3 regions of the Pseudoalteromonas sp. MelDa3 genome follow, and region 2 is predicted to be linked to each of the others. Evidence: predicted binding sites of a transcription regulator. Region 2 holds the regulator's gene; each other region holds the start of a gene.
The links. The regulator ArgR, encoded in region 2, controls arginine synthesis, uptake and breakdown. The targets are predictions, from matches to a motif close to ANTGAATANNTATTCANT.
Positions count from the first base shown of each region.

Region 1: CXF89_RS03385 (aspartate aminotransferase family protein) is a predicted target of ArgR. The motif match lies at 5,224-5,241, and genes of this name have one in related genera.
Region 3: CXF89_RS01430 (arginase family protein) is a predicted target of ArgR. The motif match lies at 3,480-3,497, and genes of this name have one in related genera.

Region 1 is NZ_PJBR01000009.1:32,157-42,504, forward strand. It holds gene speD (adenosylmethionine decarboxylase) at 1-127, opposite strand, end outside; gene CXF89_RS03365 (OsmC family protein) at 216-629, opposite strand; gene CXF89_RS03370 (DUF3802 family protein) at 716-1,063, opposite strand; gene astD (succinylglutamate-semialdehyde dehydrogenase) at 1,196-2,665, opposite strand; gene astA (arginine N-succinyltransferase) at 2,681-3,697, opposite strand; gene CXF89_RS03385 (aspartate aminotransferase family protein) at 3,783-4,988, opposite strand; gene CXF89_RS03390 (HDOD domain-containing protein) at 5,368-6,528, opposite strand; gene CXF89_RS03395 (anthranilate synthase component II) at 6,572-7,153, opposite strand; gene CXF89_RS03400 (HP1242/YdcH family protein) at 7,706-7,948, shown strand; gene galE (UDP-glucose 4-epimerase GalE) at 8,392-9,405, shown strand; gene CXF89_RS03410 (UDP-glucose--hexose-1-phosphate uridylyltransferase) at 9,407-10,348, shown strand, end outside.
Region 2 is NZ_PJBR01000070.1:15,770-26,117, reverse strand. It holds gene CXF89_RS13365 (tRNA-uridine aminocarboxypropyltransferase) at 37-717, shown strand; gene CXF89_RS13360 (hypothetical protein) at 728-1,243, opposite strand; gene CXF89_RS13355 (Fe(3+) ABC transporter substrate-binding protein) at 2,181-3,185, shown strand; gene CXF89_RS13350 (ABC transporter permease) at 3,185-4,816, shown strand; gene CXF89_RS13345 (ABC transporter ATP-binding protein) at 4,817-5,866, shown strand; gene CXF89_RS13340 (Dyp-type peroxidase) at 5,915-6,814, shown strand; gene argR (transcriptional regulator ArgR) at 6,822-7,289, opposite strand; gene mdh (malate dehydrogenase) at 7,515-8,447, shown strand; gene ispB (octaprenyl diphosphate synthase) at 8,534-9,505, opposite strand; gene rplU (50S ribosomal protein L21) at 9,928-10,239, shown strand; gene rpmA (50S ribosomal protein L27) at 10,256-10,348, shown strand, end outside.
Region 3 is NZ_PJBR01000005.1:34,177-44,524, forward strand. It holds gene CXF89_RS01420 (polyamine export protein PaeA) at 60-1,361, opposite strand; gene CXF89_RS01425 (substrate-binding periplasmic protein) at 1,509-2,198, opposite strand; gene CXF89_RS01430 (arginase family protein) at 2,328-3,437, opposite strand; gene udp (uridine phosphorylase) at 3,892-4,647, shown strand; gene cdd (cytidine deaminase) at 4,716-5,642, opposite strand; gene ppc (phosphoenolpyruvate carboxylase) at 5,803-8,448, opposite strand; gene CXF89_RS01450 (thiol-disulfide oxidoreductase DCC family protein) at 8,569-8,967, shown strand; gene CXF89_RS01455 (SDR family NAD(P)-dependent oxidoreductase) at 8,964-9,686, shown strand; gene CXF89_RS01460 (flavin reductase family protein) at 9,696-10,304, shown strand.

The sequences.
Region 1 (10,348 bases), on a different contig from region 2:
TATATTCAATATATTCTTTACGTTGTTGCTCGGTCTTTGCGTAACAAATATCATAAATACTAAAGCTTAAACTTTTGGTTAAATTGTTAAAGCCATGAAGTTTAAGTTTATCGAAGGGTTTGTTCATAATAAACCAACCTATAAATTAGTGGGTTCTGCACCTGCAGAATGAAAAGTTCGCGGATTTTATACGAATTTCCCTCGTGGAAAAAGCGTTATTTTGCTTGATCTTGCACAACTTCGTGGCTATGCGTAATTTCTACTGTTTTATCAAGCATTAATGCAACTGAGCAATACTTTTCAGCAGAGAGTGAAACCGCGCGTGCAAGGTGCTTTTCAGACACATTATTGCCTTTAACAACAAAGTGTAAGTTGATTTTGGTAAACACACGTGGGGCTGTTTCGGCGCGCTCTGCACTTAGTTGTACTTGTACATCTGAAAAATCTTGTTTGGCTTTTTTTAAAATACTAACCACATCAACTGATGAACAACAGCCAACTGACATTAAAACCATTTCCATTGGGCTTGGTGCTGCACTATCGCTGCCGCCATCAAACACAACATTGTGGTTAGAATTAGAACGACCAATAAACGTATCGCCTTCAACCCATTTTACATTTGCTTGCATTGTTATATCTCAAAAAAATATTTTCTTGATTGTAAGCAAGTTAGCCGTAGTTGCAAATGAAAATGCAACGCAGGGCTATAAAATGGCTAAGATTGTTGTGTTAAAGCGCTATCAAAGAGGTTTTTTACTAAACCTGCAAATTCATCTATAAAGGCATGCTGTTCAACCGTGACAGGCTGTGAGGTGATGCTGCTGAGGACTTCTTCTAAATCGTAAACTATGCCATCAACTTCACGTACAATTTGACTACGCTGCTCTGTGTTGAGGTTTGTGTGCTGCTCGCAAATAAGCATCACATTTTGTGCAATAACGTCTTCGATTAATTCCATTACTGTTGGGGCACCTGGTTTTATTTCGCCTGGCTTCTCAAACAATGCTAAATTTTGAGTTAGATACATGATCAAATCATCGTACCCTTGCCTATCTAAAACCATTTTTGTACCACCTTTGTATAATTAATTATTTTTGATTTAAGCAGAAAGCGCTGTTGATTGCTAGCTTTGCGCGTTAGCAATACAAAAAAAGCAGCCGAAGCTGCTTTTATAATAATTAAGTAGTATTACTACTTAATCTATTTTTAAGCCTGGGCTAAGTGTTGCTGGCATCGCTACTTTTTCAAGCTCTACCGAAGCAACTGGGTATGCACAGTAATCAGCTGCATAATACGCGCTTGCTCTGTGGTTGCCCGATGCACCAATACCACCAAACGGTGCTGCGCTAGATGCGCCAGTAATTGGGCGATTCCAGTTAACAATACCTGCACGAATACGACGTAAGAAGTGGTCGTAATCTGCTGCACTATCACTTAATAAACCAGCCGATAAACCAAAGGTTGTATCGTTTGCTTTATCAATGGCTTGGTCAAAGTCGTCAAAGCGGAATACTTTTAAAAGTGGTCCAAAGTGCTCTTCATCTGGGAAGTCACTAATATTTGTACACTCAATAATACCTGGTGTTACAAAGCCGGTATTGGCTGTGTGCTCAAGTTCTACTAATACTTGAGCGCCAAGCTCAACAAGCTCGTTTTGCGCTTTAACCATGCCTGCTGCTGCAGCTGATGAGATCATAGAACCCATAAATGGCTGGTCTGCATCGTCATAGTTACCTACTTTAATCGCTTTAGTTGCTGTGATTAAACGCTCCAGTATCACATCGCCTTTGCTACCCGTTGGTAAAAATAGTTTACGTGCACACGTACAACGCTGGCCACTTGAGATAAACGCAGATTGAATAATATCGTGTACAACGGCTTTAGTGTCTTCAACGTCGGTAATAATAAGTGGATTATTACCACCCATTTCTAACGCTAAAATTTTACCCGGTTGACCCGCAAACTGTTCATGTAAAATATGACCTGTGCGCGAAGAACCCGTAAAGAACAAGCCATCAATACCTTTGTGAGCAGCAAGGGCTTTACCCGTTTCTACTTCACCTTGTACAAGGTTAATTACACCTGCTGGTAAACCTGCTTTTTCCCACAGCTTAAGCGTAAGCTCAGCAACTTTAGGAGTAAGTTCAGACGGTTTAAACACAACTGTGTTACCCGCTAAAAGCGCTGGAACAATATGCCCATTAGGTAAGTGACCCGGAAAGTTATACGGACCAAATACAGCTACAACACCATGTGGCTTATGGCGAATCATCGCACGGCCAAGTGGCATTGCGTTTTCTACGTCGCCAGTGCGCTCTAAAAATGCTTTTTCAGAAATGGCAATTTTACCAACCATAGCACCCGCTTCTGTGCGAGTTTCCCACAGTGGCTTACCTGTTTCTTGTGCGATAGTAATAGCGAGCTCTTCGCTGTTTTCTTTTAATTGCGCTGCGAATGCTTTAATTATTTCTAAACGCTCAGTAAAGCTTTTATCAGCCCATGCATAAAACGCTTCGCGCGCTGCATTTACTGCGGTGTCTACTTGCGCCGCAGTTGCCGATGAAGCCTGCCAAATAACGTCGTTATTTGCAGGGTTTACTGAATTAAATTCTGTGCCTTGGCCTTGTGACCATTGACCATTTATAAATTGTGCAGGATGAGTCATATACTTTCTCCTAAATTAAATCGTGGTTGCACTAACAATATCGCCAGTTTGCAAATGCAGTGCATCTGCTATTTCTTGCGATAAAATAAGGCTTTTTGCGCGCTCGTCAAATGTCATTGGTGCAACGGTTGCTCTAAAATCATTAAGCTTTTCGTTAGCTAGTAACACCATGGTGTCGCCAGTCATTTCGCCAATTTCAACGTTAAAGTTACGTGCATTACGAATAGTCGCAATGTTATCTACTTTTGCTTCAACCGTTGGGCCGCCGTCAAAAATGTCTACGTAGCCATTAAACGTAAAGCCTTCGCTTTTTAATAACTCGATTGCTGGGCGAGTGTTGTCGTGTACTTTACCTATTACGGTTTGCGCATCTTTACTTAGCAAGTTTACGTAAATTGGGTATTTAGGCATTAATTCAGCAATGAAAACCTTTTGGCCAATACCTGTTAGGTAATCGGCTGTTGGAAAATCCATTGAGAAAAAGTGCTCTTCAAGCCACTGCCAAAAAGGGCTACTGCCGTTTTCGTCAGACACACCGCGCATTTCTGCAATCACTGTTTGCGCAAAACGCTCTTGATGCTGCTTTATAAACATAAAACGCGCTTTTGAAAGTAGCTTACCATTACAATTTTTACGATAGCCATCTTTTAAAAACAATGTGCAAAGCTCTGTAGCACCTGTGTAGTCGTTACATAGCGTTAGAATATCAACCGCTTTGTATACGTCTAATGTGCGCGAAGAGTGAATCACTTTACTTAAGTGATAATGATAAAATGCATCATCAAGCCCTACCGCAGCTTCAATTGCAGATGTTCCTACAACGTCACCGGTTTCGCTATCTTCAAGAACAAACAGGTAGCCTTCGTCACCAGGTTGTGACGTTTGTTTAGCAAAAGAGCTTACTGAATGGTCGATCTTTTTTTGCAATAGTTCTTCGTTTAATGGCAAAGAAGTAAAACCATGCCCTGATTCGTGGGCAATTTTCAGTAATGCTGAATAATCATTTTGCTGGATTGGGCGAAGGATCATCATGAGTCCGCTTGCTCCCTTATAAATAACGGTAAATAGGAATTGCAGGGCAAGCGGTGCTTGCCCTTAATTGGTTGGCTTAAGTCGCTTATGCGTTTACTACGCTTGCTACTGCTTTTTCAAAGCGTGCCATACCTTCGCGAATGTCCGCATCAGGAATTACTAAAGATGGAGTGAAACGTATTACGTCTGCACCAGCAACTAATGACATAAGGCCTTGCTCAGTCCCTGCCACTAAAAACTCTTTTGCACGACCTTTATATTGCTCGTTCACTACTGCACCAATTAATAAACCTTGGCCACGGATTTCGCTAAATACGTTGTATTTGTCGTTAACCGCAGTAAGTAGTTCATTAAATAATGCTGCTTTAGCTTTTACGCCAGCAAGTACTTCTGGGGTATTTACTGTATCAAATGCAGCTTCTGCAACAGCACACGCAAGCGGGTTGCCGCCATAAGTAGAACCATGAGTACCTACTTTAAGATGCTGTGCAATTTCAGTTGTTGTGATCATAGCGCCAATAGGGAAACCGCCGCCAAGTGCTTTAGCTGAAGTTAAAATATCAGGTACTATGTTTAAGCCTTGGTATGCGTATAAATCGCCAGTACGGCCAACACCTGTTTGAACTTCATCAAAAATAAGCAGTGCGTTATGTTTAGTACATAAATCGCGAACGCCTTGAGCAAACTCGTCAGTTGGTGAAACAATACCGCCTTCACCTTGAAGAGGTTCCATCATTACGGCACATGTTTTGTCGCTGATAAGCGCTTCAAAAGCAGCTAGGTCGTTGTAATCACAATGTACAATGTCGCCAGGCTTAGGACCAAAACCATCTGAATATGCAGCTTGACCACCAACAGTTACGGTAAAGAATGTACGACCGTGGAAACCTTTGTTGAACGCGATGATTTGTGATTTTTCTGCGCCAAACTTATCAAGTGCAAAACGACGCGCTAATTTAAGCGCTGCTTCGTTTGCTTCTGCGCCTGAGTTGGCAAAGTAAACTTTTTCAGCAAATGTAGCATCAACCATTTTTTTAGCTAGGCGAAGTGCCGGTTCATTGGTCATTACATTTGATAGATGCCAGATTTTTTCGCCTTGCTCTTTTAATGCGCCTACTAATGCAGGGTGGCAATGGCCAAGACAGTTAACTGCAATACCACCAGCAAAGTCGATAAACTCTCGACCTTCTTGATCCCATACACGAGAACCTTCGCCTCGAACAGGAATTACGCTTGAAGGTGCGTAGTTAGGAACCATTACGTGATCAAATAATTCGCGATTGACTGTCATTTTATTTCCTCTTAATTGTGAGCAACACAAAACATCAAAATAGGTGTTTGGTTAATATTTGTAACCAACTTTATAGGCAAGATCAGTAACCTGATAATTGCGCAAAATTGCTTTGTGGTTCAATTTTCAGACGCACATTATTTCAGAATTACTGATATCTGTCTCGTTAAAAACTTTCATGTATCCCTTGAAAATAAAGGGCTAAAGATATTATTTCATAGATAGTGAATAACTATTTGCATAACTATTTATGCTTATTTTTAGGCAACTAACCGCATGAGCACCGAGGCGCGGACGCTTTAATCGGCAAATATGCAATATAACAATAGAGTGAGAATGAATGGTTAGTCGCAAAAAAATTAACAAAAAATTCAGATTTTTAGTCAATTTGAATAGCTAAATTGGTAAAATTACTCGATTGGAGGGTTTTTAGTTCCGTTTTAGTGAACTTAAAGTACGAAAACCAGCTTAGAGTTTCATCAGGCTCAATAAGTTGATGCTCTTTTAAATTAAGATATTGAGAGTAGCAACGTGCCTTTAGCATTACTTCTGTTAATGGCAGTAATGTATCGCCTTTATCTACCCCATTTACTAGCTGCTGCATGACACCTTTAAACGGTAAATATTTAAAAGCCATTTTGTCTATTACTTTGGCGCTTACTTCTATCGACTTATTGCTAAGTAGAGTGGTTAAAAATAGCGGGTCGGGCTGTAGCTCTAATAATGCGGTGTGTAAATCTTTTTGGTTTTCATTTCGGGCTAACTGCACTTTGCGTTGCCATACTTTCTCAAACGTTTTTAAGTACAAGCGCACTAATGCAATTCGCCCTACATCTAAAAGCATTCCAAGGGTAAATGCATGTACGTCATTCACATTATTAATTTGTGCAATTTTTTGCGCAGCAATCGCGTTTGCCATCGCGCTGTCGCGTAGCCGGCGTTTTAATAATGAAAATGGTTCGGTGCTATGTGGCATCCAATGACGCGCTGCAAATGTAGGAATCACTAGCTGTAAGTTATCAAGGCCAATATAACGAAGGGCAAGCGATGGTTTATCTACTTTTACAGACGTGTTTTTACTACGCTGATTACGATAGTAAGGTAAATTAACAAGCGTTACTAACTCTCTACCCAACCAGCTTATATCATTAACTAGTGGCTCTAAACGCCCTACCGACGCTGACTTTACAGCTAATATGTCGAGTATATTGGCAATGCCATCTTCAATACCTATAGTGCTGTGAATTACACCATCTATATCTTCAAGCTGCTTATATATAGCTGTTTCAATAGTTTTGTGCAGTTGCTCACTCGCTTGAGCGCGGTACTTATGATGTGCAGTACTGCTTTGCTGGCGTTTATTCTGTGCGGCCACTTCAACCTGAAGCAAAGTGCGTTGCTTCATGGGTTCGCCGTAATCTATATCTAATGTATGAATGAAACCAATTTGCTGATGCGCAAAGCTGTGCCCAAGCAATAAGTCATGAGCCCGTTGGCTTAGTATTTTGGCAGTACGCTGTTGCGCTACAAGTTCAGTCATGACATCCATTAATAAAGTATTAAATGCTCTGTGTATTATAACATTAGAAGCGAGTTAAAAAGTTATCAAGCAGTTCTAAGCCTTGATCAGTTAGAATAGCTTCGGGGTGAAACTGCACACCTTCAATTGCTAGTTCTTTATGAAGTAACCCCATAATTTCGTCAAACTCGCCTTGCTCAGTCTGAGTCCATGCGGTTACTTCAAGTTCTTTAGGTAGAGTTTGCTCTTTAACCACTAAAGAATGATAACGACATACTGTTAACGGGTTAGCTAAGCCTTTAAACACCCCTTTATTAGTGTGAACTATGGGTGATGTTTTACCGTGCATAACTTTTTTAGCACGAATTACATCTCCCCCCAAAGCTTGCGCGATAGTTTGATGCCCCAAGCAAATCCCTAGAATAGGATATTGTCCTTTTAGTTGCTCAACAACATTTAATGAAATACCCGCTTCGTTAGGCGTGCATGGTCCCGGCGATAACACGATGTGCTGCGGGTTTAACTGTTTTATTTGTGCAATGTTTAGCTCGTCATTACGTTTTACTAAAACGTCTTGATCTAAACGCTGAAAATATTGCACTAAGTTGTAAGTAAACGAATCGTAGTTATCGATCATTAACAGCATTACACAACAAACCTTATAAATTATTGACCACTTACTTCACGCAAGCGGTACTAAGCGTTGCATTCTACCACTATTAACTAGCCAACATAAATTAGCAAAAAGCGTTAAAAATTAACTGTTTTTGCTAAAAGTTCTTTAAAGTCTTTAGTGGGTACTGGTTCACTTAACCCGAACTCTGGTTAAGAGATTTATTAACGTATTAAATCATGGTGATATTTAAATTTATTCTCTCAAGCCAGAGATTCCTTGCAGCTTGAGCAATAATATCGAACCCTAAGCTTTTTACGAGTAGTTAATACTCCTATTTAGGCTGTATACCCCAACAATAAATTATTGACCTCTAAAGTACATGCGTTTATTGATCGCTCTATTAAATACTTTGGTGAAATACCTTACTGAGCAAAATAAACAGATTGTTTGCGCTACATCAAATTAGCGGCTCAATGGTTGAATTATATCTATGTAAGCCCCAGTGTATTATATGAAAGGCAGTAATTCACTTATACAACTCACTTACTTGTGAGCTCATTTATATCCTATTAAGGAGCGAATATGTTAGGCGAAGACCACTCATTAACTAATGACTTTCCAGAGTACTTAAAGACCATTGCCGAGTTAAATGAAAGCGATACTGAATTTGCAAAAAAAGCAGATAAGTACGACAAGCTAGATAAAGAGATTAGAGTGTTAGAACTCAAAGATGCGCCCATAAGCGATGAGCAAATGCATCAACTAAAACATGAACGTACAGAATTAAAAGATTGGCTATACGAGCGCTTGCAGCAAGAGCAGTAATCCAGCTAAAAAAAGAGCTCACTGACAAGTGAGCTCTTTAGATCAACCATAAGGATTTTTTCTAAAACTTTACAAAGCCACCCACAGATTTCATAAATACAGTACTTGGGTTAATAACATCTTTGCGTTTCTAGCAAGTGCTATCGGTAGCACCGGTAAGTAAAACTGTTTTATTTATGTTGCTCTCTCCTAACTTTGTTCTCGCTATATTAGCAGCCCCCCTACCGCTGAAATTAGGTCAATAATCGAATCAGTTTATCTAATCAATTGATAAAGCTAAGCCTATGTTAGTTAAAATAAAAGCATGCTATTTAAAGGCTGGCGAGTGTTTAATCTGAATGTTTTTTATGCTTTTATTTGAATTATCCAGCAATCATAACTATTGTTTTTAAATCACCTTAATAGTAGTATTTATCATATAAATACACTTTTCGAGAATAAACATGAAAGTTTTAGTTACTGGCGGCATGGGTTACATAGGTAGCCACACATGTATTGCATTGCATGAAGCAGGTATTACACCTGTTATTTATGATAACTTGTCTAATGCTAGTTCGCGGGTACTTGACCAACTCGAAAAGATTACTGGCACTCGGTTTGAGTTTATATTGGGTGACATTCAAGACGAGCAACAATTTAAGCTCGCTCTAAAACACACTAAAGCCGAGGCTGTTTTTCACTTTGCTGCTTTAAAAGCCGTTGGCGAATCAACTGAGCAGCCACTTCGTTATTATCAAAATAATGTGTCGGGCACATTAAGCATGCTACAAAACATGCAAGATGAAGGCGTTAACCATATTATATTTAGCTCATCGGCTACTGTGTACGGTGAGCCAGACTACCTCCCTATTGACGAAAAGCATCCTATACGCGCAACTAACCCTTATGGTTGGACTAAAGTCATGGTTGAACAAGCCATGCAAGACGTATGTAATGCCAACAGTCAATTTATGGGGATTGCGCTTCGTTACTTTAACCCAGTAGGTGCACACCCAAGTGGTTTATTAGGTGAAAGCCCTAATGGTATTCCTAATAACTTAATGCCATTTATTGCTCAAACTGCAGTAGGCAAACGTGACGTGGTTAATATTTTTGGTGACGACTACGACATCGAAGATGGCACAGGCGTGCGCGACTATATTCATGTTTTAGATTTAGCGAAAGGTCATGTTGCGGCATTTATGCAGCATAAAACAGATACCGCCTTTCATGCTTACAACTTAGGCACAGGGCAAGGTTATTCTGTGCTTGATATGATCAAAGCATTTAGCGCATCAGCCAATAAAGATATTCCGTATAAGATTGCACCGCGCCGTGCAGGTGATATTGCCTGTAACTACGCCGATGCCACAAAAGCGCAAAACACACTTAACTGGCACGCAGAACTAACACTTAGCGACATGACAAACGACACATGGCGCTGGCAAACTAATTACCCAAGTGGGTTGGAGAGTTAATATGGCTTTATTAGAAAGTACTCACAGACGTAAAAATCCGCTAACGGGTCGTTGGGTATTAGTGTCACCACATCGTAATAACCGCCCATGGTTAGGCGCAACAGAAGCCGTTAACGAAAACGTATTACCAAAACACGATGACAGCTGCCCACTTTGCCCAAGTAATACCCGTGCAAATGGCGACAGTAACCCTGATTACAAATACACACACGTATTTAGAAATGACTTTGGCGCATTAACACCTAATACCAGTAAGCAGCCACAAAGCACAGAGTCAGACAACGACTTATTTATTACCGACGAAGCCAGTGGCGAATGCCGCGTAATTTGTTTTTCTCCAGAGCATAATAAAACACTACCAGAGCTTAGCCAAAACGCGCTGTATGAAATAGTAAAAACCTGGAAAAAAAATTACACAGAGCTTGCACAGCAGTACGAATGCGTACAAGTTTTTGAAAATAAAGGCGAGATCATGGGTTGTTCGCAACCTCATCCTCACGGCCAAGTATGGGCTCACTCGCATTTATCAACCGAAATAGAAGCCGAAGATAACCAGCAGCTTGCCTATTATAAAAAGCATGGCACAGCCATGCTTGCCGATTACGCGCAAAAAGAGCAAGCAGATAAAACTCGTGTTGTATTTGAAAACGAACATTGGCTTGTTGTTGTGCCATTTTGGGCAGTATGGCCGTTTGAAACAATGCTAGTAACTAAAGATAACATTCAAAACTTTAGCCAGCTAAACGATGTCCAAACCGACTCTTTGGCTCAGGCACTTAAAGTATTAACCACTAAGTACGACAACGTATTTAATTGCAGCTTCCCATACTCAATGGGATGGCACAATGCACCCGCTAATCGTGGCTCAGATGAGCAACATTGGCGTTTGCATGCCCATTTTTATCCGCCGCTACTTCGCTCTGCTACTGTTAAAAAACACATG
Region 2 (10,348 bases):
TTACAATGCGCGCTTAATTAATTGAAGGTAAATACAGTGAAAAACTCAGTTTTAGCATTACGCGCTCAACAAATAAGTGAATCCCGTCGAGAGTTTAATGCTCGAGGCGGTAAATTAGATCGCTGTGAGCAATGCTTAATAGCTAAGCACTACTGTATTTGTAAAGGTGTTGAGCATGCAGATTGTAAAGCAGCTGTGTGCTTATTAATGTATCACAATGAAAGTTTTAAACCTTCTAATACTGGGCGCTTAATTGCTGAAATAGTGCCAGATAACCACGCCTTTAGGTGGGACAGAACAGACCCTAATCCCGCTCTTTTAGCTTTGATAAGCGATTCACAATATCAGCCAATGGTAGTATTCCCTGCTGAAGATGTAGAAGAGGGCAGGGCCATTACCGAAATAAGTATTGAAGAGGGTAAAAAACCGCTATTTATATTTTTAGATGGTACCTGGCGTGAAGCTAAAAAAATGATTCGCAAAAGCCCATACTTAGATAACTTGCCTGTACTTTCTGTTACTGCTGATAAACTATCTGATTACCGATTACGTGTTGCCCCTCATGCGCATCAACTAGGCACTGCTGAAGTGGCTATTATGGTGCTAGCGCTTGCGGGAGAAATGGATGCATCTTCTAAATTAGAACAGCATTTTATTAAGTTTCGTGATGCGTATTTGCTTGGTAAGCGCAATAAAGGCCGACCGCTAGAAGAATAGTTTTACGCAGTTAAGCGAAAGCTTGCTGCTCTTTCAAGTGAGCAAGTGCTTTATTTTGAATTGCTCTGAAGCCTTCTTCAGATGTTAATTGTAAAACCGTATTATATAATTGGCTTACGCTATTGTGAGCCTGAATAAACGAGGTGCAGTCCTCACCAATCATATCCTTAGCCTCTTCGACTCGCTTTAAAAAGTAACAGCTAATATCGGTTTTTCCCTTAAAGTGAGTAGTCGCAATAGCGTTTGCTATTCTATTAAGCTGATAACTAAATTCATCAGGTCGAGAACCCTCACCCCATTTACTAATAGAAATATCGCTTTCTAACTGGATAATTACGTTAAGTATGTTTTTAAACTCACTCATTGGCATATTTAAAAAGTTATAACCTTTGGGGCTAAATAAAGCTTTATACGGATTTTCGTTGGGAGTTTGGGCACTAAAAACACCAATTGGTTTTGCTGTACTTGCGTCTGATACTTTACATAAAAAGGTATTGCTTTGCGGCGTTTTAAAATTCATATCCATTGAGTATTTATGATCCTTGCGTTACTTAGTTATCGGCGCAATTAATGAAAAACTTAGCGAAATTTAAAATATTAATAAAGTATTTGAAGGTATTAATATTGATTAACTGGGATGCAGTATTACCCTGCAAAAGTTAGTGGTAGTTGCTTAGAGCTTTACTAAACCCAAATTTTAGGCAAAGAAAAGCGCGCTCTATCTCTAGGCGCGCTTGCGGAATCTTCTAATTTTCTGCATCCTGCAATTGAACTTAATCAACTCCAATTTTTACTAATCCATGTTTATTACTATATTACTTTTTAGTTCTATGTAATGTAGACCATCCGGGCCTGTATCCTTAAATTCCTAAACATCCTGTAGGGTAAATACTATTACCAAATCCTTAATTACACTTCCTAGTGTATCCCTATTTTAACCAATCCATTGTGTTGCCTTAAAGGCCTGTCCATTTATTCCTTAAACATCCTGTTAAACAACTTAGCCGTGTTGTTATCCTTTTCGCATCTTCCTGACGCTGTCCTTTTTACAACATTGCGTTGTGATACTCATCCTGAGCCTGTCCTAAAATCCGTGTTGTCCTGGTAACCTAATCATTGGTTGGTTGAGTAAGCAGTCCATTTCCTTTTACTCAATAAGCGTCATTGCTTGGTTGATGCGTAAATTATAGTGCAATAGAGCAACTAAAATAGGGATAAAACTACATTCAATTAGTATTTACGCAATAGTAATAATGTGAAAGCTCAATTAATACAGGTGCTTAGGTTGTTTTTGTGTGTTTTTTATCTTGATTATTACTCATTAGCTGTCACATCCGTGAGACATCTCTTACACTGCATTTCCTTTTTGGGCGTTATTTACATATTTACATTTATTTAAAGTGTGCACTTTTTGAATGAGCGCGGTAGAATTCGATGATAATAACAATTATTTAGGTGAAATAATGAAGACAGTATTTACACTTGTTTTAGGATTAGCAGCATCGGCACCAGCCTTTGCAAGTGACGTTGTTAATATCTATTCTTTTCGTCAGCCGTTTTTGATTCAGCCAATTTTAGAAGATTTTACAAAACAAACGGGAATAAAAACCAATGTTGTTTTTGCTAAAAAAGGGTTAATTGAGCGTGTTAAACGTGAAGGTAAACATAGTAAAGCCGATTTAGTATTAACCTCTAATTTTAGTGCGCTTATTCAATTAGAAGATTTAAAATTAACACAAACTATAAAAAGTGACAGTGTAAATAATAACGTGCCTGCAGCTTTTCGTGACGGTGATGGCCAATGGGTCGCGCTTACTAAGCGAGTGCGTAATGTGTATTCATCAAAAGAGCGAATTGGTGCGTTACCTAAGCTCACTTATGAAGATTTAGCAGATCCTAAATACAAAGGACAAATTTGTACGCGTTCTGGCAAACATCCATATAACTTAGGTTTAGTGGCTTCTATGATTGCACACCATGGTGAAGCGCAAACCAAAGAGTGGCTTGAAGGTGTTAAGGCTAATTTAGCACGTAAACCTCAAGGTAACGATCGTGCTCAAGTTAAAGCCGTTAAAGAAGGTTTATGTAACTTGGCATTAGGTAATAGTTACTACCTTGGTAAAATGCTAGAAGATAAAGAACAAAAAGGTTGGGCTGAGGCCGTAAATATTAACTTTCCGAATCAAACTAATCGTGGCTCACACATAAATGTTTCGGGTGCGGTTATTACCAAATATGCTAAAAACCCTGAAAATGCATTAAAGCTCATAGAATATATGACCGACAGCAAAGCACAAAACATGTATGCCTCATTAAATATGGAGTATCCAGTTAAGTCGGGTGTTGAACTATCAAGTTTGGTTGCGTCTTGGGGGAGTTTTAAAGAAGACAGCTTGCCACTTGATGAGATTAGTAAATATCGTCCGTTAGCGCTTAAGCTAATTGATGAGGTGAAGTTCGATCTTTAATGACTAATAAATTTAAGCTGTCTAAATGGCAGCTCTTTGCGTGGTCGACTGGCTTAATTCTATCGGCCCCGTTGTTTTTTCTTCTTTTTGAATCTCTACAAGGTAGCTCTGAGGTGTTTTCTCACCTGTGGGATACCGTGCTTTGGGATTACATAACCAATACCGTATTGCTTGTTTTAGGTGTTTGCGTCCTTAGCTGCGCCATAGCTTTGCCACTTGGATGGCTAACGGCTTACTGTAGTTTCCCGGGTAAAAAACAGTTTGAATGGGCACTTATGCTGCCCCTTGCTATGCCCACCTATATTATTGCCTATGTATACACTGATTTATTAGATTATGCGGGCCCGGTGCAAATAGCGCTGAGAGAATGGTTTGGCTGGCAATCGCCTAATGACTATTGGTTTTTTGATATACGTACATTACCCGGCGCCATCGTTATGATTGCCTTGGTACTTTATCCGTATTTATTTTTGATTTTTAAAACGGCTCTTCGCGAGCAGTCATTCAAATTAGTGCAAGCTAGCCAGTTAATGGGGTTATCTCCTTGGCAAAGCTTTTTTAAAGTAAGCTTGGTGCTCTCTCGTGGGGCTATTGTGGCGGCTCTTGCGCTTATAAGTATGGAAACCATGGCTGACTTTGCAACAGTGAGTTATTTTGCCGTAAGTACATTAACGACTGCCGTATACGATACGTGGTTTGGTTATTACTCACTTACAGCGGCAGCTAAAATATCGGGTGTGATGTTATTACTGTTATTTTTAGCATTAATGGCGGAGCGCTTTAGTCGTCGTAACCAAGCGGTATTTGAGCGCCAATCAAGTGTAAATAGCGAATCTCTCTATGTATTAAAAGGAAAGTCAGCTTGGCTCTCAACGGCATTTTGCAGCTTTATTTTACTTATCGCGTTTGTAATTCCTATTGCAGTACTTATAAATTACGCTATTACCTACTTTGATAAAGCATGGAATGTAGAGTTTTTTAGTTACGCTTGGCAAAGTTTAAAAGTGGCAGGGGTTGTGAGCCTAATAACGATTACGTTGAGTGTTTTTGTGGTTTTTTATCAGCGTGTGGCAAAGCAAACGTATCCGCTTATTCCTGGGCGTTTAGCAAGCACAGGCTATGCGCTGCCTGGCACAGTACTCGCTATTGCGGTTTTATTACCGCTTACGTTATTAGAGAACACCATTAACACAGCGCTCGAGCCGTATAATTTAGATATTGGCTTGCTGCTTACAGGTAGCATTCTTACTATTATTATTGCTTATATTGTTAGGTTTTACGCCATTGCACACGGAGCAATTGAGTCGAGTTTTTTACGTATTAGCCCATCACTTGATATGGCAAGCCAATCAATGGGTAAAAGCCAAGGACAAACACTGCGTTTAGTGCACCTACCTTTACTGCGAAGAGGATTGCTTACTGCTGCGTTATTGGTATTTATTGAGTGCATGAAAGAACTGCCAGCTGCGCTATTGCTCAGACCGTTTAATTTTGAAAGCTTAGCTACTCATGTATTTCAGTATGTGAGTGACGAGCAGTTAGAGCTTGCTTCAATATCGGCATTATTTATTGTTATTGTTGGGTTTATTCCTTTGTATTTTATTAATCGTTCTATGGAGCAGCGTAGTTAAATGAGTAGTTTAATTTTACAAGGCGTGAGCTATCACTATAACGGCACAAAGGTTATCCACAATTTAGATTTAACGGTGGGTAAAGATGAAATTGTTTGTCTACTCGGAGCGAGTGGGTGTGGCAAAACGACCACGTTAAAAGCGATTGCAGGTTTAATTGAAGCTAAGCAAGGGTCTATTTTTATAGACGGTAAATTAGTGAGTGATGAGCAATCGTTTGTCTCGCCTGAGCACCGTAACATCGGCATGATGTTTCAAGACTATGCGTTGTTTCCGCATTTAACGGTGGCAAATAATATCGCATTTGGGCTTAGTAAAATGAGTAAAGCTCAAAAGCAGCAACGCGTTGATGAAATGCTTAAGCTGGTACATTTAATTGGCTGTGCCGACAGGTTCCCGCATCAGTTATCGGGTGGCCAACAGCAGCGTGTAGCTATTGCTCGTGCATTAGCTTATAAGCCTAGTTTATTGCTACTTGATGAGCCCTTTTCAAATATCGACACACAAGTACGCTTTGAATTAATTGCTGATATACGTCGAATTATTAAGGCAACTCAAGTATCTGCTGTGTTTGTTACACATTCAAAAGAAGAGGCGTTTGCCTTTTCAGATACACTTGCCATTATGCATCGCGGTAAAATTGAGCAACAAGGCACGCCTGAGCAGCTTTTTGCAGCTCCATGTTCAAAGGAGGTTGCAGAGTTTCTGGGTCAAGGCATATACTTGAGCGCAGAAGTATTAACAGCAACTGAATACAAAACACCATTTGGTTTAGTCGAGTCCTATGTTGAGAGTAAGCAAAACGTAAGCGTAGGGCTTATATATGTGCGCCCTCATCAAATAGAATTAGTGGCAGATAACCAAAGTGACAAACTCAGCAAGCGAGCTACAATCATAAGTCGTCGCTTTATTGGTTCGGCGTATGTTTATTCACTTGTTATTGATGAACAAGAAATTGAAGTTGCTGCACAATATGGCCAGTCATTTGAAAATAATGAGCAGGTTATAATAAAAATAAAACCTCACACGGTGAATTTTTTCGAATCGTAATTAATTTGTTATTCGCTGTGTTTTTATCTATAAAACTAAGGAATAACAATGGCGCAAGCGCAATCAGGGATTTGTGCTGAAGCAAACTTACACGGTTTGCACTTATTTTTTAATGTGTTTGATGGTCAAGATGAATCACTTCGCGCAAAGTTAAAACAAGTAAGCGCTATTGAAGAAGAATTTAGCGATCAATTTTCAGAATCAATGCTCTCTTGTATGGTTGCTATTGGTGCGCAATATTGGCCGCATATCCTCCCTGAATACATCCCAAGCGAATTACAGAGCTTTCCTAATATAAACCATAGCGATCATCAAATGAGCGTACAACCGTGCGATTTATTTGTGCAAATTCGCTCTGACCGTGAAGACGTTAACCATTTATTTGCGCTGCAAATTTTAAAACTATTTGCCCCCGATGTTGAGCTGGTGGAGCAAATTCGTAATTTTCGCTTTTTAGATGGTCGTGATTTTAATGGTTTTATTTATGGTGGCGACACCGCACATGGAAGAAAAAAGCGCGCTACGGCTTTAATTAGTAACCCTGGCAATTTTGAAGATCAGGGGAGTTATATTCATGTACAGCGTTATAAGCATGATTTAACTATGTGGCAGCACTTATCATTGAGCGAGCAAGAACAAATAATGGGACGTACGCGCCTTGATAACACGCTAATTACCCCTGCGATTGAAACCAGCCATGCTTCGCGAAGTGAGCTAAAAGACGAAGACGGACAACCGCTATTATTAAATCAGAGCATGCCTTATGGCGATGTGTATGAGCAGGGAATGTTATCAATTACATGCGCTTGTACGGGCACCGCATTTGAAAAAGTACTTAATAGTCGTTTAGGGGAAGGGGATTGTTACGACCACTGGCTTGATTTTACTCAAGCCGATATGGGTTCTGCTTTCTTTGCGCCTTCAGTCGGGTTTTTAAAACAAATTTAGTTTGCTATTAAACCGTATCAAATAAAATGCGAACACGTTCAAGTGTTACATCTATTTCAGATATTTTAGCAGGAGCGATAAAAATAGTATCGTCGCCTGCAATTGTTCCTAGTACGCCATCTGCTTTACCTAATGAATCTAATAAACGAGCGATAAGCTGAGCGGCGCCTGGACTGGTACGAATAATGATCATCATTTCGTTGTGCATAATGTCGATTACTAATTGGCGTAATGGACTTTTAGCCGTAGGTACACCCATTTCAGCAGGTAAGCAGTAAACCATTTCTTGTTTGGCGTTACGTGTGCGTACAGCACCAAATTTACTTAGCATGCGCGATACTTTACTTTGGCTTATATTGTCAAAGCCTTGATCTTTTAATGCATCAACTATTTCGCCTTGAGAGCCAAAATTTTCTTCTTTTAATAGTGATTTAAATGCTTTTACCAGTGCTTCTTGTTTATCTTGTGGTTGCATAGTCTTTATTCGTTTTTGTTATTTATGCCGCAAATTCTACACAAAAATGAATAATTATGCAGCAGTTGTTTAGTTAACTTGCCAGTTTGATGCGTTAAATCACAAAAGTTTACGACTATGGTCGAAAATATACTTGAAATAGACAGGATAAATTTGTTTTTAGTCGCTAATTTCATTATCTTAAGAGCCACAAATGTTTCCTACCTCAAATTACGGAGAATTCCAATGAAAGTTGCTGTATTAGGTGCTGCAGGCGGTATCGGCCAAGCGTTGTCTTTATTATTAAAAACAGGCTTACCAGCTGGCTCTGAATTATCACTTTATGATGTTGCACCAGTAGTACCAGGTGTTGCGGTTGACCTTTCTCACATCCCAACAGATGTTAAAGTAGCAGGCTTTGGCGCAGACGAATTAAACAAAGCGCTTGAAGGCTCTGACATCGTTCTTATCCCAGCGGGTATGCCACGTAAACCAGGTATGGATCGTGCTGATTTATTTAATGTAAATGCTGGTATCATCAAAACTTTAGCAGAAGGCATTGTTGCTAGCTGTCCTAAAGCGTTAGTAGGTATTATTACTAACCCAGTAAATGGCACAGTTCCAATCGTTGCTGAAGTATTCAAAAAAGCAGGTACTTACGACGCTAAACGTGTATTCGGTATTACTACGCTTGACGTTATTCGTTCAGAAGCATTTGTTGCTGAACTTAAAGGCGTAGACGTAGCAACTGTTAAAGTACCAGTAATTGGTGGTCACTCAGGCACAACTATTCTTCCTCTACTTTCTCAAGTTGAAGGTGTTTCTTTCACAGATGAAGAAGTTGCTGCACTTACTCCACGTATCCAAAATGCGGGTACTGAAGTTGTAAATGCTAAAGCAGGCGGTGGTTCAGCTACGCTATCTATGGGTGCTGCTGCAGCTCGTTTTTGTATGTCTTTAGTTAAAGGCCTACAAGGTGAGGAAGTTGTAGATTACGCTTACGTTGCTGTTGAAAATGGCGATGCAGAGTACTTTGCACATCCAGTACGTTTAGGTAAAAACGGCGTAGAAGAAATTCTTTCTTACGGCGAACTAAGCGCATTTGAAACAAAAGCAAAAAATGACATGCTTGAAACACTGAAAAAAGACATCAAAGAAGGTGTTGATTTCATGGCGTAATAGCCAAAGTAGAATAACAAAAAAGCCTGCATTTGCAGGCTTTTTTATTGCTCAGAATTAATTTCACACTGTGTAACTGGTTAAAACTAGTGGTCGCGGTCAACCGCAATACGGGCAAGGCTTATGAGTGCTTGCTTATAGTCAGACTCAGCTAAAAAGTCTAAACAGGCAATAGCTTTGTCAGCTTCAAGCTCTGCTTTTTGCATTGTAAATTCAAGCGCATTAGTTTGCTTTAGTGCCGATAAAATTTCTTCTAAATGCTCCATACCATTACTGTGCTCTATTGCATCACGAATAAGCTGCGTTTGCTGCTCGCTACCATGTTGCATAGCATAAATAAGTGGAAGCGTTGGTTTGCCTTCAGCTAAATCATCACCAATGTTTTTACCCAACTGCTCAGCATCTGCATTGTAATCGAGTACATCATCTACTAGCTGAAACGCAGTACCTAAATGCATACCATATAGGTTTAGTGCATCGAGAGTAGTTTGGTCTTGCTCAGTAATAATGGCAGCAAGCCCTGTCGCTGCTTCAAACAACTTAGCTGTTTTAGAGTAAATAACCTGCATATAACTGGCTTCTGTTGTATCTGGGTCGTTGCAGTTCATTAACTGCAATACTTCACCTTCAGCAATAATGTTTGTTGCATCGGCAAGTACTTGCATAACCTGCATTTTTCCAAGGCCAACCATAAGCTGAAATGAACGAGTGTAAATAAAGTCACCAACCAATACGCTAGCAGCATTACCAAATTCAGCATTTGCTGTAGGTGTGCCACGTCGTAAGTTTGATTCATCTACAACATCATCATGCAATAGCGTTGCTGTATGAATAAACTCAACAATTGTTGCAAGTGTTATGTGATCTTTACCCTGATAACCGAGCGCTTTGGCTGCTAAAATCGCCAGCATTGGACGAACGCGTTTGCCGCCACTGCTAACTATATATAAACCAAGCTGATTAACTAACGCCACATCTGAGCGCATTTGCGCATGTATAAGTTGATTGACGTCATTCATATCGCTTTCGATTAACGCCTGGATAGCTTTTATATCCATTGATCTCCGAGCCAATTTTTATGTGTGAACGGCGCAGATTGTACAACAAAAAATGCACTAGCTCGATATTTTGTGACGATTGATTGAAAAAACACTATTAAAGTACTTAATTTAGACTGAATTAGCCAAGATAACTGATTAATTGATAATCAATATACAGTTTGTGGTGTGCTTAGATATTAAGCTGTGAGGGTCATATTTGAGTACATTAATTTATTTCGACTAAGAGTTAAAAAGCGCTTGGCAAAAGGGCTAATTAATATAAAATGGGGTAAATATTGAATTGCTCTCAAAGCAGCTACTTTTTATTCATTTTAATTACAAAATAGGCTTGCTAGTTATTTCGCGTTAGCGTAAACTTCGCGCCCTATCGAAGAATATTTTAGTTGCGCCGATTTGAGGGTGCACAGACGGAGTTAATTATGTACGCGGTTTTCCAAAGTGGTGGTAAACAGCATCGTGTGACTGAAGGTCAAACGATTCGTCTTGAAAAATTAGACGTTGAAACTGGTGCGGCAGTAGAATTTGATTCAGTACTTTTAGTTGCTGATGGTGAGAAAATCGAGATCGGTGTACCGTTCGTAAACGGTGGCAAGATAACAGCTGAGGTTGTTTCACATGGTCGCGGTGAGAAGATTAAGGTTGTTAAATTTAGACGCCGTAAGCATTCTCGTAAGCAAATGGGCCATCGTCAATGGTTCACTGAAGTTAAAATCACTAGCATTAGCGCTTAATTAGAGGTACTTAGAAATGGCACATAAAAAAGCAGCTGGTAGTACTCGTAACGGTCGCGATTCAGAAAGCAAACGCCTAGGTGTTAAGCGTTTTGGTGGCGAATCAGTT
Region 3 (10,348 bases), on a different contig from region 2:
AAAAAGCCAAGCAAATACAGCTTGGCTATTTATATAAAAACTAAAGCACACACCTTATTTTAAAGGGTATTAGCACTCTGCGGGTTAATAACCCTTGAAACTAACAACTGCTCTACCCTAATTCCTTCTACATCAACAACTTCAAACTTAAAGCCTGAAAAAGTTAAATGCTCCGCGCGTTTAGGTATTCGCTTCATATTGTAAATTAAAAAACCAGCGACCGTTTCATAGTGCATCTGGTCAGGAAATTCTTCTATATCAAGTACTTTTGCTAAATCGGTAATTGGGGTTAAGCCATCTACAAGCCATGAATTTTTATCGCGTTCTATGATTAATTCGTCGCCTTGATGAGTGATTAAATCACCCATAAACCCTTTCATTAAATCTTTTACCGTTACAATGCCCACCGAAAGCGCATATTCGTTTACGACAACAGCAAATGGTTTTGCTGCACTTTTAAACGCATTTAAAGCTTCAGATAAGCTTAATGTTTCGGGTAAGTAAAAAACATCTTTATCAATGAGATCATCGTTTATATTGGCGGCTTCGCCCTTTAGTACTTGTCGTAAAATATCTTTAGATTCAACAGAGCCATGCAACTTATCTAAATTTCCTGACACCACTAAAAAGTGGTTATGAGGATGGTCAATAATTTTAGTCGCAATATCATGGCTAGATTCGTTTAAATCAAAATATACAATTTGGTCGCGTGGCGTCATTACGCTTGATAAAAATCGCGCTTCTAGGTCAAACACATTGCCAATGAGTTCATATTCTTGCTTTTGCAAACTACCGTATGCAGCACCTGCTTCCATCATGGCAACAATGTCCTCTGTTGTCACATTGTCTTCTCGCTCAGCGGGCACTTTAAATAAGCGCAGCACAAAGTTAGTGACACCATTAAAAAACATCACCAGCGGGGTTAATGCAAAGGTAACCCAGCGCATTATTGTAACCACTCTAACAGCGACCGCTTCTGGCATGATCATCGCTAAACGCTTTGGCATTAAATCGGCGAATAATATAAACAAGGATGTAATAGTAAAAAATGAAAATAAAAAGCTAATTTTTTCTAAATGCGCACCTTGATAAAACAATACCAACACACTTTCAACATAAGGAGATAGCGCCTGCTCGCCCACAATACCACCGAGTATTGCTATAGCATTAAGTGCTATTTGGATCATGGCAAAAAAAGCCCCTGGATTTTCTTGTAGCTTTAGTACCGCTGCTGCTTTTATATTCCCTTCATCTGCCATTACACGCAGTTTTATTTTACGCGACGCTGCAATTGCTATTTCTGACATAGCAAACAACGCACTGATCAAGATCAATAAGCTAATCCCGATTAAATCACCCATTTAACGCTCCAAAAAGTTAGTGCTTTTTTAAACAAAAAGCAGCTGGATTATAATCGGTTTTTAAAATGCGGCAATTTATATTTATAAAATATATTAAAGTAATTTAATTTCATGAGGTTACATTAATTAAACTGTTTTTTAAACTGTTTAATTGCCTTTAAAGGCGACTTTTAATTGAACAACTAAGGCAGGATCCATATTTATATTACAAGCAAAAAATAATGGAGACTGAGCTGTATTTAAACTAAGTACAGGCTCAAGTAGTTCTAGCTTAGGCTCTGTTTTAACTCGGTAGTTAAATTGCTTTTTATTAAGGACAACAAAATCAAGAATATTGTGACGGGTACTGATAAGTTTGTCTATTTTATCTAGGCTATCGATGAGTAACAAATTTCTGCTTTCGCTAAACCCTCGCTCAAGCAAATAGTGATGACTAAAATTATCACGCAGTACCGCTATTTTATATTTTTTAGCATCATTGAGAGTATTTAACTTTATACTTCTAGACTTAAGAGCATAAATGGCTGAGTCAAAGCTTTCAAGTTCACCTACCCACTTAAACTTACTTTCTCTATTAGGTAATCGAACAATCGAAAATATACAGGTGTTTTTATCGCGTAGCGCCGCGTTGTAGGATATGGCCCAACTATGGGCAAACATAGTGTAATTTATACCTGTACCTTCTAGCGCTTTATGAACTTTATCGACAGAACGGCCAACGAGTTTATTATCTTCATTGAGATACTGAAAGTCCGGAAATACTTCCGTTACTATTGTGATTTCAGTTGCATCAACTTTAATACAGCTAATGAACAATAAAAAGATCAATAATTTCATTCAGCAAGGCCTCAACTAACTCATTATAAGTATTTAATAAATATAGCTGAGGCTTTATGAACTGCTAGTTTTTAGTCATGTAATGCACACTTATACGCTGATAGTACTAGTATTTATAGCTCATACAGCTTACTTGTTCATCGCACTAATTAAAAAGGCTGAAATTTTAGCGCCTTCTCTAAGTGTCGTTTCAGAGCTTGATTGGCCCACTAAAGAGCTGTCGGTAAATGGCGCTATTTCCATCATATCCGCACCCGTAATCGGAAACTCATCCGCAATGGCTGATAAAATATCAAGCGCATGCTGTGGTGTTAAACCATTATGTTCTGGCGTACCTGTGGCAGATGCAAACTCTGCATCAAGCGCATCAATATCAAAGCTTACGTATACTTCATCAACGTTATCAGCTTTTAACTGTGCAATAGCGTCGGCAGCAACCGCTGCTGCGCCGCGCTCAATGATTTCATGTGCCCAATGTTGCTTAACGCCAAAGGTACTTTCCCAGTGTGCTTTAGGCTTACCACTTGAGCGTATACCAAATTGTATTAAATGATGTGGCGCCGGTAAAAACTCTAAAATATGCGTACACCACGAGCCAAAACATAAATCTATGCCTAGGCGCTCAACAAGTAAATCGGTATGCGCGTCAAAGTGAATAATAGCGGTACGCTTACCTTGCTCACGTTTTGCTTTTAAGTAGGCTTTGGTAAGTGGGTAACTAATTGAGTGATCGCCACCAATACCAAATATCCCTTTATCTTTAAATGTTGCGTAAAAACTGTCGCATACATCCTCAGTGATTGATAATGGGCTTACGTAGTAGTCGTTATCTTCATTACCGTATAGGGCTTTTTGGCAATTAGAAATGGTTGCATCATTTAGGTATTTATCATGAAGTAAATGTGGGATTACACGTACATCGCCTAAATCAAACGAGTGACACTGCGGTTGCTGATCAATTAAAGCTGAGCGCACAAACAGTGGCCCCCAGTTTGCACCGCGTAAAATACCACCGCCACAGTCTGAGCTAATACCTAACATAACGGCTTTATGTGGAGAATTTGGTAATTCATTTAAAGACTCGCGCCACAAATTATCAACGTTTTCAGTTTGTCCATAAAGTTTATTACGCAGTGCGGCTTTGCGCTCCTTTGCAGTATTTACTGTGTATACGCCATCACCTGGTGCGCACAAACAGTGCTCAACTTTGTTTTTAAATGCTTCAAATTGTGTGCTCATAATAAACTCCTTCGATTTTTATTCTGTACGTAGCTAATTACTTTTGATTAGTTATGCAAAATCACCAAAAGTGCCTAAACTTCAAATAAATTCCACTTTGCTAAATAAGTCTGTGCCTAATATAAATAAACACGTTATCTTTTACGTGTTTAATAAAAACTTAAACTATTGAATTAATTTAATATTAATGAATATTTACCATAAACTATTTAATTGTAGTTACGCGCTTGGTTGATACTTATTATGTCTGCTTGAACATGTCAACAGCACAACAAGGCTACTTGTATAAGCACTTGATTGAATATTCATAGTTGATGAATAAATCAAATTAGTTCTTAAAATTATTAAGACTTAATTGGAGGAGTTAAGATAAAACGGACAATCGTCCTGTACTTGATAAACGTTTCTAGCAATGATGCTAGATTGACACAATTTATTATAAAAAGGCTTAGCTATGGAAAAGGTATTTCACTTAGGACTATGTATTGACGATCTTAAAGGTGCAAAACTTGCGATTGTACCGGGCGATCCAGATCGTGCTGCACGCATTTCACAATTCCTAGACAACCCAACCTGCCTTGCTCAAACTCGTGAGTTTCATGTTTACTTAGGTCAACTAAACGGCCATTCGGTGGTTGTTTGTTCTACGGGTATTGGTGGTCCATCTACGTCGATTGCAGTAGAAGAATTAGCACAACTTGGCGTGCGTAAATTTTTACGTATTGGTACAACAGGTGCGATTCAGCCACATATCAACGAAGGCGAAATTTTAATTAGCCAAGCGTCTGTCCGTTTAGACGGTGCTAGCCAACATTTTGCACCGCTTAGCTACCCTGCTGTGTCTGACTTTTATGCAACACAAGCTATGGTACAAGCATGTAAAAACTTAAATATCGATTTCCATATTGGTATTACTGCATCAAGCGATACATTCTACCCAGGGCAAGAGCGTTACGATACGCATTCTGGTTACGTTCCTAAATCACTACAAGGTAGCTGCGAAGAGTGGCAAAAACTAGGCGTGATGAACTACGAAATGGAATCAGCAACATTATTTACTATGTGTGCAGCCCTTGGTTTACAAGCAGCATGTGTAGCAGGCGTACTTGTTAATCGTACTCGCCAAGAAATACCAAATGTTGACCATGGTGAAATTGAGCGTAAATCTGTAGCGGTAGTATTAGAAGCGGCTAAAGTATTACTTGATTAATACCAAGTAAACTCAATAGATAAAATTATAAAGCACAGCTCTGGCTGTGCTTTATTGTTTTTAAGAGGTTATTTTAGCTGAGCGCTAATTACTTCTATTGCCGGTAGATTTTTAAAACTTGCAAGTACAGCACGTGCTACACCCGCTTGGTTTTCATGGCCTGCGGTTTCTAAAAGTGTAATACCTTTTACCGTCTGCTCATCAAAACTAAGCCCTGCGATAAATAATTGGCTAAGCGCACTTTGTAGTGGCGACAAGCTTGGGCTGTACGCTGCGTTTTCTGCGTAACTTCCGTAAAAATCACCATTTTCAAATGTACTAATTTTTACTGCACTAAAGTTTTTACTATAGGGTACGTATGCGTTTAATGCTGTACTTGCTAGTTTTTCATCTAGTTGAGCATTTGCAAATACTTGCTGGTGAGGCTCTGGATTAAGCAAGCTAAACGCGTTGCCTAAATCAGTAGGGCCAAATGAATGCGGCAGTAATTCTGCCAATTTAAAGTGTTGCTCTGGCAATAAAATATCAAACTCTTTAGCATCAGCGAGTTCGTTCATAAACTGGCGGCAGTATCCACACGGTGCATCGCTAATCGCTATTTTAACTATTTTTTTGGCGCCGTTTAACCATGCGTTATTTATAGCCGATTGCTCTGCATGAACCACTAAACTCAATGCTTGATGATTAAATTCTACATTTGCACCAAAGTAAAAATTTACCTCATCGTTTTGATCAAGTGCTTTAACAATTGCGCCTACATGAAAATCTGATATCGGCGCAACAGCATACTCAGAGGCTAAAGGTACTAAACCTTGTAATAATGCATCATCAGACACATTGAGTTGTGCGCATAACTGTTTAATATTATTAGAATTTAACATGCCACATTGTGATTTTAATTGACTACGTAATGACGCTGTTTGCGCTACGTTTAATGTGATGTGTGAATTTATAAGTGCTGTATCTTGCTTTACAGTAAAAGTTGCTGAAGCCATAACATTTTTTAATTATTCAATGGCTAAGTAGTTTAAAAGTTTAGGATGCGAAATACCAGCCTATTCAACGCAAAAAAAGGGAGCACATCGCGTGCTCCCTTTAATTTTAACTGATATACCCAACAAAATAATTAATTGGTATACCTAACAAAATAATATGTTAGCCGGTATTACGCATACCTGCTGCAATACCTGTCATCGTGATCATTAATGCATTATCAATGTCACCTTCGTTGCGTTTTTCCTCTGAGCGAGCACGGCGTAAAAGCTCAACCTGTAGTAAATTAAGTGGATCGGTGTACGGGTTACGTAAACTAATCGACTCCTTAATCCAAGGTTGTTCGGCTAGTAGGCTTTTTTGCGGGCTAAGTGATTGCACCAAGCTAATGGCTTCTTGAAGCTCTTTACGAAGTGTTACACCCAGTGGTTTGTACATATCTTCCACCAGCGCATTATCATAATGCTCACTCAACCAACAATCGGCTTTACTAAATACCATTTCTAGCATTTCTAGGCGCGATCTAAAGAACGGCCACTGTAAGCTCATTTCGTTTAGGGTTTCTGCGCCGTACTTATTAAGCGCAGCCTTTAAGCCTGTTAACGCACCTAGCCATGCAGGAAGCATTAAACGGTTTTGGCTCCACGCAAAAATCCATGGAATAGCACGTAGACTTTCAACGCCACCATTAGGATTACGTTTTGCAGGACGCGAGCCAAGCGGTAACTTAGACAGTTCAAGCTCAGGTGTTGCCATTCTAAAGTAAGGTACAAAGTTTTCATCATGACGAACTACATTACGGTAATGCTCACATGACTCCTCACTTATTAGCTTCATTACTTCGCGCCACTGCGGTTTTGGCTCCGGTGGCGGTAATAAGTTACTTTGCAGAACTGCGCCTGCGTAAATATTTAAGCTTTGCAGTGCTACATCGGGTAAACCAAATTTAAAGCGAATCATCTCGCCTTGCTCGGTTACACGCAAGCCACCTTTTAATGAGCCAGGCGGTTGTGAATGCAGCGCTTGTGCAGCAGGTGCTCCACCACGTCCTACTGTACCACCACGTCCGTGGAATAAAACAAGCTCAATACCACGTGCATCAGCAAGTTGTACTAGTTTATCCATTGCTTCGTACTGTGCCCAACCTGCTGCCATCATACCGGCATCTTTAGCTGAATCAGAGTAACCGATCATTACGTTTTGAGTGTTTTTAATGTGCCCGCGATACCAAACATTATCAAGCAGTGTGGTAATTACATCACTGCCTGCGTTTAAATCGTCGAGTGTTTCAAACAACGGTGCTACTGGTAAATCAAAGCTACAGCCGCTTTCTTTTAGCAATAGTTGTACTGCTAAAATGTCTGACGCTGTTCGTGCCATTGAAATAATATACAAACCAAATGTTGCTTCGTCTTGCTTGGCAATTACATCAAAGGTATCAAGTACTTCTTGTACATCTGGGCTTGGTTGCCAATGTTTTGGAATAAGCGGTCTGCGCGAGTTAAGCTCTGCAAGTAGAAATGCTTGTTTGTCTTGCTCTTGCCATTGGTTATAGTCGCCTAAACCTAAGTAACGCGTCAGTTCTGAAAACACATCGCCGTGGCGAGACGAATCTTGGCGCACATCAAGTTTAGCTAAACGCAAACCAAAGCTATTTATACGGTGCAGTAAATCAAGTAATAAGCCATCCGCAACTACTTTCATATTACACTTTAATAACGAGCGATAGCACACTTCAACTGGGTGCTTAAGCTGATTAATATTAGTAATTAAGTCTTGTGAATCGCTGCGCTTATTTTTAATTTTAGCACCTAAGTGCGCCACTGTTTCTGCAACCTGATTTTTAAGCTTTTTGATTACTGCTCTATATGGTTCAAACTCTTGCCCTGCAAGCTCAACAAGCTCATCACTGGCATCTGACATAGAGAGTTCAGCGCACAACGTTTTTAAGTCTTGAATGTATAAGTTAAGTGCCATCCAACGACCATGATCAAGCACTTCTTTTGTTACCTGCGATGTTACAAATGGATTACCATCACGGTCTCCACCCATCCACGATGTAAACTCAATTGGGCTGTAATCTATTGGTAACTCTAAGCTCAACTGGTCTTTAACATTGGCTGAAAACTCACGTAAAAAACGCGGAACGGCATGCCACAGGCTATTTTCTATTACTGCATAGCCCCATTTGGCTTCATCAACTGGCGTTGGGCGAGAGCGACGAATATCGTCGGTATGCCAAGCTTGGCTAATCAGCTGTTCAATACGATTTAAAATATTGTCTCGCTCTTGCACTAAGTTATCTTTTCGCTCTAATGACGCTAAGCAATCACTTAGTTCAACGTGTTTGTTAATAATAGTACGGCGCGTAACCTCGGTTGGGTGAGCGGTCAATACTAAGTTTATGTGGAGTTTTGAGAGTGTTTCGGCCAAATGATTACTGTCTAACTGGCCTTGTTCTGCTTTTGTAGCTAACGTTTTTAATGTTTGAGTGAGAGGGTTTTGTTGACCAAGGCCAACGTCATTAAAACGCGAAACGGTATGAAATTGCTCTGCTACATTAGCAAGGTTTAAAAAATGATTAAATGAACGGGCAACCGGTAAAAGCTCTTCATCACTAAGCGCATGTAAAACGTCTATTAGCGCTTGTCTGTCGTCTTCATTACCACTGCGAGATGATTTTGATAAAGCCCGAATTTCTTCTACTTTATCTAAAATAGCTTGGCCTTGAGCATCCTTAATAGTTTGTCCTAGTAATTGCCCAAGTAAATTTACATTACCTCGCAAGGCGGCGTATTGTTCACTCATTTATCAGTCTCCATTTTTTCGTAGGACACTATTAATATCATCATGAAGAGATATTTAATAGATCCATTTGCAATGTCTTGTCGTAAAAAAGTATATATAAAATAATCACAAAGCATTCACATGATCATTTTTTACGATGGTAACTGCCCTCTTTGTAGCACCGAAATGCAGCAACTAAAACACGCTGATAACAAAAACTTAATTACGCTTGAAGATCTTAACGCGAGCGACTTCAGTGAGCGCTACCCGTATATTGATAAAGACAAAGCAATGAACTACCTTCAAGCTCAAAAGCAATCAGGTGAAATGATTTATGGGCTTGATGTAACTTACGAAGCATGGAAAATAGTGGGTAAACACAGCTGGTTGAAAATTTTTCGCTTGCCAATAATTCGCTTTTTCGCTGACTGCGGATACCTATTATTTGCTAAGTATCGGCACTCCATCAGTCGCTTTTTAATGCCAAATACTCAGTGCAGTAATGGCCAATGTGGACTAAAAGCAAAAGGTGATAAATGAAAACTATTGTTTTATTCGGCGCAAGCAGTGCCATAGCAAATGCATACATGGAACATCTACAAATAAACACGCCTACTCATCAGATCGTTTGTATTAGTTCAAAAAGTATTGAGTCTGGCTCAAGTGTTGTCCACCTGCATACTGACTACACAAAACAAAGTTTAGCGCGCGTTACTAATTACCTAAAAGAGCAAAATGCCGATATACAACAAGTTATTATATTCAATGGTACACTGCACAACGAAACCCATATGCCTGAAAAAAAGCTGGAGGATTTAGACGCTGAGTATTTTAGCCAACTTCTAAATTCAAACACCCTAACTCCCCTACTTTGCTTACAGAGCGTATTACCACTGTTAACCCACAAAACGCAGTGTACTATTACTGCATTAAGTGCGCGCGTAGGCAGCATAAACGACAATAAATTAGGTGGTTGGTATACTTACCGCGCATCTAAAGCGGCGCTTAACATGCTATTTAAAACCGCTGCTATAGAGCTTGCTCGTCGTGCTAAAAATACCAAACTCATTCTGTTTCACCCTGGCACTACCGATACAGCACTTTCAAAGCCCTTTCAAAAAAATGTAGCTGAAGGCAAATTATTTACGCCTGAATTTGTAGCCAAGCAACTATTTGAATTAACAAACAATAACCCTGATTTAAAACTAAACGGTGAGCCTGCTTATTTAGACTGGCAAGGCTCTACAATACCGTGGTAAGGACTTTTAATGCATTTTACTAAAGCGCAAATAGACGCACTTGAAAAACATACCCGTACACATTTAATTAATTCTCTTTCGGGTTTTAAAAGCGCTAATTTAATTGGCACGCAAGACTTACTCGGCAATACCAACTTGTCGATTGTAAGTTCGGTTATTCACCTTGGGGCTAACCCACCTTTGGTCGCCATGATTATGCGCCCTCATAGTGTGCCGCGTCATACGTTTGAAAATATTTTACAAACGGGCACTTACACCATTAATCAAGTGAATAAGTCGATTTATAAACAAGCTCATCAAACTTCAGCCCGTTACGATAAAGACGAGTCTGAGTTTGATGCTACAGGCTTAACACCTGAATACTTAAACGACTTTGCAGCCCCTTTTGTAAAAGAAAGCCGCTTAAAGTACTCGGTTAAATTTGTAGAAAATCAACATTTAGCCATCAATGGGACTGAGCTCGTTATTGGCGAAATTATGGATGTTTTTGTTGATAAAGCCGCGCTGCAAAGCGATGGTTTCCTAGATTTACAAGCAATAGAAACAGTGGCAGTAACCGGGCTTGATAGCTACCACACAAGCAATAAACTCACGCGTTTACCTTACGCTAAAAAATAATATGACCTTTTAAGAGGCTATTAGTTTATAGCCTCTTATCGCAT